One region of the Streptomyces sp. NPDC054783 genome, then DNA from elsewhere that is predicted to be linked to it. Evidence: predicted binding sites of a transcription regulator. Region 1 holds the regulator's gene; the other holds the start of a gene.
The links. Region 1 encodes HrcA, which represses chaperone genes, less so after heat shock. Its sites were predicted from a motif close to TTNGCACTCNGNNNNNCNGAGTGCNAA; they were not measured.
Positions count from the first base shown of each region.

Region 2: a site for HrcA is predicted at 2,961-2,987, ahead of groL (chaperonin GroEL). Genes of this name have one in related genera too.

Region 1 covers NZ_JBSHAY010000004.1:23,966-28,377, forward strand. Annotated here, with positions in the region: gene ACWGJ5_RS09670 (DUF3097 domain-containing protein) at 1-600, opposite strand, end outside; gene ACWGJ5_RS09675 (MBL fold metallo-hydrolase) at 635-1,357, opposite strand; gene hrcA (heat-inducible transcriptional repressor HrcA) at 1,530-2,546, shown strand; gene dnaJ (molecular chaperone DnaJ) at 2,547-3,683, shown strand; gene ACWGJ5_RS09690 (nitronate monooxygenase) at 3,772-4,412, shown strand, end outside.
Region 2 covers NZ_JBSHAY010000007.1:141,830-146,241, reverse strand. Annotated here, with positions in the region: gene ACWGJ5_RS15425 (SigE family RNA polymerase sigma factor) at 1-453, shown strand, start outside; gene ACWGJ5_RS15420 (hypothetical protein) at 443-1,084, shown strand; gene groL (chaperonin GroEL) at 1,175-2,797, opposite strand; gene ACWGJ5_RS15410 (cold-shock protein) at 3,123-3,329, opposite strand; gene ACWGJ5_RS15405 (MoaD/ThiS family protein) at 3,762-4,037, opposite strand; gene thrC (threonine synthase) at 4,151-4,412, opposite strand, start outside.

The sequences.
Region 1 (4,412 bases):
CGGCTTCACGGCCTCCCAGATGTCGATGTACGGGTGGCCCACCACCAGCGCGTGTTCGCTTCTCACCGACTCCGCGATCCGCCACTCCTTCGTGCCCGGCACCAAGTGGTCCACCAGGACACCGAGGCGGGCGTCCGGGCCCGGGGTGAAGGAGGCGACGATCGACGGCAGGTCGTCCACGCCCTCCAGGTACTCCACCACCACGCCCTCGATGCGCAGGTCGTCGCCCCACACCTTCTCGACCAGTTCGGCGTCGTGCCGGCCCTCGACGTAGATGCGGCCGGCGCGGGCCACGCGGGCGCGGGCACCGGGGACGGAGACCGACCCGGATGCGGTTCGGGTGGGCCGTACCGGACCGGCGGAAGGCCTCACCAGCGTCACCACCCGCCCCTCCAGCAGAAAACCCCGTGGCTCCAGCGGGAACACCCGGTGCTTGCCGAAGCGGTCCTCCAGCGTCACCGTGCCCGCCTCGCAGCGGATCACCGCCCCGCAGAACCCGGTGCCGGGCTCCTCCACCACCAGACCCGGCTCCGCCGGTACCTCCTGCACGGGCTTCGGCTTCTTCCACGGCGGGGTCAGGTCGGCGGAGTACTGGCGCATTCGAGTGACGATAGGAGAAGCCGTACGGCCGCGCTCACGACACGCCGAAACGGGCCGCCAGCTCGTCGCGTTGACGGCGGACGAACGCCGCGTCCACCACCGCTCCGTGACCGGGCACGTACAGCGCGTCCTCGCCGCCCAACGCGAGCAGCCGGGCCAGGGCGTCCGGCCAGCGGGACGGGACCGCGTCCGGGCCCGCCTGGGGCTCGCCGGACTCCTCGACCAGGTCGCCGCAGAAGACCACCTCCGGATCCCCCGGGACCAGCACGGCCAGATCGTGCGCGGTGTGGCCGGGCCCCACGTTCGCCAGCAACGCCTGCCGGCCGCCCCCGAGGTCCAGCGTCCACTCGCCGGAGACCAGATGCCGGGGCGGGGCCAGCGTGTCCACCGCCTCGTCGGCGTCGGCGACCGGCAACCCGTTTCTGACCGCGTCCAGGCGCAGCTCCTCCCGCTCGTACGCGAAGACCGCGTCCAGGCCCACCGCCCCGTACACCTCCGCGCCCACCATCGCCGCCGCCCCGAGGACATGGTCGAAGTGCGGGTGGGTGAGCGCGAGATGGGTCACACGGCCGTCGGCGAGTCGCTCGGCCTGAGCCCGCAGCCGCGCGCCTTCTGCCAGGCTCGAGCCGGCGTCCACCACCAGCGCCGTACCCTCTCCGAGGACCAGTCCGGCCGTGCAGTCCCAGCCGGGCAGCCGGCACCGGCCGACCCCCGCGGCCAGTCGCTCCCACCCCAGCTCTTCCCAAGTCACCGTCATACCGCGACGCTAGCCGCATAAGCCGCCGGGACCGCACCGACCTTGCCCTCGGTGTACCCGACAGCCGTACACTGGGCCGGGGAACGCTGGCACTCGCATGCGAAGAGTGCCAGGCGGACGAACCGCAGGACCGATTGGAACCGAGGGGACGACGTGCTGGAGGTGCGCGCGGATGCTGAGTGAACGCAGGCTGCAGGTGCTGCGCGCCATCGTCCAGGACTACGTCGGCACCGAGGAGCCGGTCGGGTCGAAGGCCCTGACCGAGCGGCACAACCTCGGCGTGTCCCCGGCGACGGTCCGTAACGACATGGCGGCCCTGGAGGACGAGGGGTTCATCGCGCAGCCGCACACCAGCGCGGGGCGCATCCCCACGGACAAGGGCTACCGGCTGTTCGTGGACAAGCTGGCGGGCGTCAAGCCGATGACCGCGCCCGAGCGGCGGGCGATCCAGAACTTCCTGGAGGGCGCCGTCGACCTCGACGACGTCGTGGCCCGTACGGTACGGCTGCTCGCGCAGCTCACCCGGCAGGTCGCCGTCGTGCAGTACCCGTCCCTGACCCGGTCCACCGTGCGGCACGTGGAGCTGCTCTCGCTCGCCCCCGCGCGCGTGATGCTCGTGCTGATCACGGACACCGGCCGGGTCGAGCAGCGGATGGTCGACTGCCCGGCGCCCTTCGGCGAGAGTTCCCTCGCCGACCTGCGCGCGCGGCTGAACAGCCGGGTCGCGGGCCGCCGGTTCACGGACGTGCCGAAGCTGGTCGAGGACCTGCCGGACGCCTTCGAGCCCGAGGACCGCGGTACGGTCTCCACGGTGCTCTCCACTCTCCTGGAGACACTGGTCGAGGAGAACGAGGAGCGGCTGATGATCGGCGGCACCGCCAATCTCACCCGCTTCGGACATGACTTTCCCCTCACGATCCGGCCCGTCCTGGAGGCCCTTGAGGAGCATGTCGTGCTCCTCAAGCTCCTCGGCGAGGCCAAGGATCCGGGCGTGATGGTGCGTATCGGGCACGAGAACGCCCATGAGGGACTCAACTCCACCTCCGTGGTGTCGGTCGGCTACGGTTCGGGCGGCGAGGCGGTTGCCAAGCTCGGCGTGGTCGGACCGACCCGCATGGACTATCCGGGAACGATGGGAGCGGTACGCGCAGTGGCACGGTACGTCGGACAGATCCTGGCGGAGTCGTAAGTGGCCACGGACTACTACGCCGTTCTCGGCGTGCGCCGCGACGCTTCGCAGGATGAGATCAAGAAGGCGTTCCGCCGGCTCGCGCGCGAGCTGCACCCGGACGTCAACCCCGATCCGAAGACCCAGGAGCGGTTCAAGGAGATCAACGCCGCTTACGAGGTGCTGTCGGACCCGCAGAAGAAGCAGGTCTACGACCTCGGCGGCGACCCGCTCTCGCAGAGCGGCGGCGCGGGCGCGGGCGGCTTCGGGGCCGGTGGCTTCGGCAACTTCTCCGACATCATGGACGCGTTCTTCGGTACGGCGTCGCAGCGCGGGCCGCGCTCGCGCACCCGGCGCGGCCAGGACGCGATGATCCGCATCGAGGTCGAGCTGGACGAGGCGGCCTTCGGGACCACCAAGGACATCCAGGTCGACACCGCGGTCGTCTGCAACACCTGCAACGGTGAGGGCGCGGCGCCCGGTACGACGGCCCAGACGTGTGACATGTGCCGGGGCCGCGGTGAGGTCTCGCAGGTCACCCGGTCCTTCCTGGGCCAGGTCATGACCTCCCGGCCCTGCCCCCAGTGCCAGGGCTTCGGCACCGTCGTGCCGACCCCCTGCCCGGAGTGCGCCGGCGACGGCCGGGTCCGCTCGCGGCGGACCCTGACCGTGAAGATCCCGGCCGGTGTCGACAACGGCACGCGGATCCAGCTCGCCGGTGAGGGCGAGGTCGGGCCGGGCGGCGGTCCGGCCGGTGACCTGTACGTCGAGATCCACGAGCTGCCGCACTCGACCTTCCAGCGGCGCGGTGACGACCTGCACTGCACGGTGACGATCCCGATGACCGCGGCCTCCCTCGGCACCAAGGTGCCGCTGGAGACCCTGGACGGCATGGAGGAGGTCGACATCCGGCCCGGCACCCAGTCCGGCCAGTCGATCCCGCTGCACAACCGCGGTGTCACGCATCTGCGCGGCGGCGGCCGGGGTGACCTGATCGTGCACGTCGAGGTGCAGACCCCGACCAAGCTGGACCCGGAGCAGGAGCGGCTGCTGCGCGAGCTGGCCAAGCTGCGCGGCGAGGAGCGTCCGCAGGGGCAGTTCCAGCCCGGGCAGCAGGGGCTGTTCTCGCGGTTGAAGGACGCGTTCAACGGGCGCTGAGAACGCTGTTGATCGTGGGGTTGCCCCCGGCCTATGCCGGGGGAAGCCCGGATTCGGACTTGTACGGAGGACGTGACAACATGCGGTCATGTCCTCCCCGCTGACCGATCTCTTCCCCCACCCGATCGTGCAGGCGCCCATGGCGGGCGGTGTCTCCCTCCCGCAGCTCGCAGCCGCCGTCTCCGAGGCCGGTGGTCTCGGCTTTCTCGCCGCCGGGTACAAGACCGCCGACGGCATGTACCAGGAGATCAAGCAGTTGCGGGGGCTCACCGGCCGCCCCTTCGGCGTGAACGTGTTCATGCCCCAGCCCGAGTATCCCGGTGCAAGCACCGGCTCCACTGGAGCGGCTCACGCCGCGCCCCCTTCCGGCGCCGTCGAGGTCTACGCCCATCAGCTCGCCGGCGAGGCCGCCTGGTACGAGACCGAGCTGGGAGACCCGGACAGCGGCCGGGACGACGGTTACGACGCCAAGCTCGCCGTACTCCTCGACAACCCGGTGCCCGTGGTCTCCTTCCACTTCGGCGTGCCGAGCCGGGACGTCCTCGACTCCTTCCGCCGTGCCGGAACCGTCACTCTGGTCACCGCCACCACCGCGGAGGAGGCCCGCGCCGTCGAGCGGGCCGGGGCGGACGCGGTGATCGCGCAGGGCGTGGAGGCGGGCGGCCACCAGGGCACCCACCGGGACCTCCCCGAGAACGACGGCGCCGGCATCGGACTGCTGTCGCTGGT
Region 2 (4,412 bases), on a different contig from region 1:
TATGCCTTCACCGGAGACCACGGCGAGGCCCAGGACGTGGTGCAGGAGGCGTTCGTACGCGCCTGGGACCGGCGGAAGTCCTTCCTGGCCGACAGCGCCCCCGAGGCCTGGATCCGCACGGTCGCCGTACGGCTGGCAGTCAGCCGCTGGCGGCGCGCCAGGCGCCGGCTGGAACTGATGCGACGGCACGCGCCGCCCGAGTCGACTCCCGGTCCCGGTCCCGAACACGCCGCGCTGGTGGCCGCGTTGCGCCAATTGCCCCAGGCGCAGCGGTTGGCGATCGTCCTGCACCATCTGTGCGACTTGAGTGTCGAGCAGGTAGCCTCCGAGACCGGCGCACCCGTGGGCACGGTCAAGGCCCGGCTGTCCCGGGGCCGGGCGGCACTGGCGAAGCAGCTGGGCACGGACGAGGCCGATGAGCCGGCACGGAAGGAGGGCGGCCGTGTCGGATGACCTCGTCCCGGACGACCTGACCACCGCCCTCCGCGAGTTGGCGACGGCGAACGAGACGCCGCCGGCCCTCGGCGCTCCCGGGATCCGCCGCCGCGCCGTCCGCCGGGGCCGCCGCCGTCGCACGGCCCTCATCCTCGGCGCGGGCGCCGCGACCCTCGCCCTGGCGGCCTTCGCACTGACGCTGGACCCGGGCGACGACACTCCGGCCCACCGCCAGGCCCCGGCGGCCACCGCTCCCCGGCTCCCGGCGTCCCCCACCCCCACCCCTCGCGCGACCCCGGTCACCGGCATGGTGGACTTCGAGAAGCGGGCCCTGACCGTCGACGGCCGGGTCATGCCCATCGCATCGGGCTACCCGACCCGCCCCTCCGCCGACCTGCTGACCGTCGCCGCGAAACTCGACCTCACCCGGGACACGGCCGACGAACTCCCCAAGTCCGCCTGCAAGGTGGCCGAACCGTACGTGGTCGAGCTGCGCGGCACCGACAGGTCCAGCCTCTACGTCGGCTCACTCGCCTGCGCCCCCCGAACCGGCGCCTGGATCGATCTCGACACGAAGAACGCCGTATGGCTCTACAACAGGCTGAAGCCGGGCGACACGCTGTCGGTGGCGGTCACGCCGAGTTCCTAGCCTCGGTAAACGCCCGAGGGCGGCACCCCCAGCCAGAAGCTGGGAGTGCCGCCCTCGGTCCGAAGGACAGGCGATCAACCGTCAGGTCGATCAGAAGTCCATGTCACCGCCCGGCATGCCGCCGCCGGCCGGCGCGGCGGCCTTCTCCGGCTTGTCGGCGATGACGGCCTCGGTGGTGAGGAACAGCGCGGCGATGGAGGCGGCGTTCTGCAGCGCGGAACGGGTCACCTTCGCCGGGTCGATGATGCCCTCGGCGACCAGGTCGACGTACTCGCCGGTCGCGGCGTTCAGGCCGTGGCCCGGGGTCAGGTTGCGCACCTTCTCCACCACGACACCGCCCTCGAGGCCGGCGTTGACGGCGATCTGCTTCAGCGGGGCCTCGAGCGCGATGCGCACGGCGTTGGCGCCGGTCGCCTCGTCACCCTCGAGCTCCAGCTTCTCGAAGACCTGGGAGGCCTGCAGCAGGGCCACGCCACCACCGGCGACGATGCCCTCCTCGACGGCGGCCTTCGCGTTGCGGACGGCGTCCTCGATGCGGTGCTTGCGCTCCTTGAGCTCCACCTCGGTGGCGGCACCGGCCTTGATGACCGCGACACCGCCGGCGAGCTTCGCCAGGCGCTCCTGCAGCTTCTCGCGGTCGTAGTCCGAGTCGCTGTTCTCGATCTCGGCGCGGATCTGGTTGACGCGGCCGTTGACCTGCTCCGAGGAGCCGGCACCGTCGACGATGGTGGTCTCGTCCTTGGTGATGACGACCTTGCGGGCGCGGCCCAGGAGGTCCAGGGTCGCGTTCTCCAGCTTGAGGCCGACCTCCTCGGAGATGACCTCGCCGCCCGTGAGGATGGCGATGTCGCCGAGCATGGCCTTGCGGCGGTCGCCGAAGCCCGGGGCCTTGACGGCGACGGACTTGAAGGTGCCGCGGATCTTGTTGACGACCAGGGTCGACAGGGCCTCGCCCTCGACGTCCTCGGCGATGATCAGCAGCGGCTTGCCCGACTGCATGACCTTCTCGAGGAGCGGGAGCAGGTCCTTGACCGAGGAGATCTTGGAGTTGGCGATGAGGATGTACGGGTCCTCGAGCGACGCCTCCATGCGCTCCATGTCGGTCGCGAAGTAGGCGGAGATGTAGCCCTTGTCGAAGCGCATGCCCTCGGTGAGCTCGAGCTCCAGGCCGAAGGTGTTGCTCTCCTCGACGGTGATGACGCCTTCCTTGCCGACCTTGTCCATGGCCTCGGCGATCAGCTCGCCGATCTGGGTGTCGGCGGCGGAGATGGACGCGGTGGAGGCGATCTGCTCCTTGGTCTCGACGTCCTTCGCCTGCTCGAGGAGAGCGGCGGAGACGGCCTCGACGGCCTTCTCGATACCGCGCTTCAGGGCCATCGGGTTGGCGCCGGCGGCGACGTTGCGCAGGCCCTCCTTGACCAGGGCCTGGGCGAGCACGGTCGCGGTGGTCGTACCGTCACCGGCGACGTCGTCCGTCTTCTTGGCGACTTCCTTGACCAGCTCGGCGCCGATCTTCTCGTACGGGTCCTCGAGCTCGATCTCCTTGGCGATGGAGACACCATCGTTGGTGATCGTGGGGGCGCCCCACTTCTTCTCGAGGACGACGTTGCGGCCCTTGGGGCCGAGCGTCACCTTCACGGCGTCCGCGAGCTGGTTCATGCCGCGCTCGAGGCCGCGCCGCGCCTCCTCGTCGAACGCGATGATCTTGGCCATGTGAAGTGGTCCCTCCAGGACTGGGGGTGATTCCTTCGGACCGCGCCCGCGCCCGCGACGGACGGCTCGCCGGCCTCGTGGTTCCTTGCCCCACCCGGCCTGCGGGCCTCACCGACCCGGTCCTTCACTGTCACTCTCACCTTCAGAGTGCTAACGCCAATGATTAGCACTCGGCACCCCCGAGTGCAAGCGCCTCGGGCATGGCGGAGGAGCGCTCAGCCGCGCGCGAACAGGGGGCGCCGGGCATGACGAAGGGTCCGTACCCCAGGAGGTACGGACCCTTCGAAGATGAACAGAAGAACGTCGCTGTCAGCCGACGCGTGCTTCAGCTGGTCGCCAGCCGGACCATGTCCGCCTGCGGGCCCTTCTGGCCCTGCGAGATCTCGAAGTCGACCCGCTGCCCCTCTTCCAGGGTGCGGTAACCGTCCATCTGGATCGCGCTGTAGTGGACGAATACATCCGCACCACCGTCGACCGCGATGAAGCCGTACCCCTTCTCCGCGTTGAACCACTTGACGGTGCCCTGAGCCATGCCTAACTCCCCTATTACTGGCCCTTGCACAGATCCACACTTCGCGGACCCGGGTCAGACCTCACCCCCCATCGGTCGGGGGCGTGCGCCGGAACGCGTCGACCGCGGCTGAATGTATCTGTCCAACTGCCGTCTGCAACAGGTCAATCGGACGAGAATTCTGGACGGGAACGGTCCGGAATGTGATGAGAATTCGCCCGACTTCAGGGCAAGTCGGGCCCCTCAAATCACCACAAAAGCCGCATAAGACTCGCCCACTTTGGCTACTTCTTGTCGGGCCTGCGGCATGAATACAAGGCCCCCGACCGGTCGGCCGCGGAGCGCGTTCCCCAACTCTATCGCGCTCAATCACACAGAATTGCCCCCTCCGCTTCTCTCACGGAGGAGGCAATTCGATGAACAATGCGTAACTGACGTTACCTAAGGTAATGATCAGCCGCCGGCGACGGCCGGAATGATGGAGACTCCGGCGCCGTCCGGGGTGGCGGTCTCCAGGCCCTGCTCGAAGCGGACGTCGTCGTCGTTGACGTACACGTTGACGAACCGGCGCAGCTTGCCCTGGTCGTCCAGGACGCGGGCGGCGATGCCGGTGTGGTTCTTCTCCAGGTCGGCGATGACCTCGGCGAGGGTCGCGCCCTCGGCGGCGACCTCGGCCTGCCCGCCCGTGTAGGTGCGCAGGATGGTCGGGATGCGGACAGTGATGCTCATGCTCGTGACCTCCGGTCAGGGTTGGCGCTCCGAAAGGGGCGCGGGGCCGTGTTTCGTACGCGGCTGCCACCGCGTGGGCGCGACCAGACCCCGCGGCCCGCAGACGATAACGGCTACACGAGTCCGGCCTCGTGGAACGAGTCGAGGTTGGGACGAATCGTCGCGGTCAGCCCCGTACCGGCCACCGCGTCGAGGGTCTTCAGGCCATCGCCGGTGTTGAGGACCACCGTGGTCTTCGTCGGGTCCAGGACGCCGTCCTTGACCAGCTTGCGGGTGACGCCGACGGTCACACCGCCCGCGGTCTCGGCGAAGATGCCCTCGGTGCGGGCCAGCAGCTTGATGGCGTCGACGACTTCCTCGTCCGTCACGTCCTCC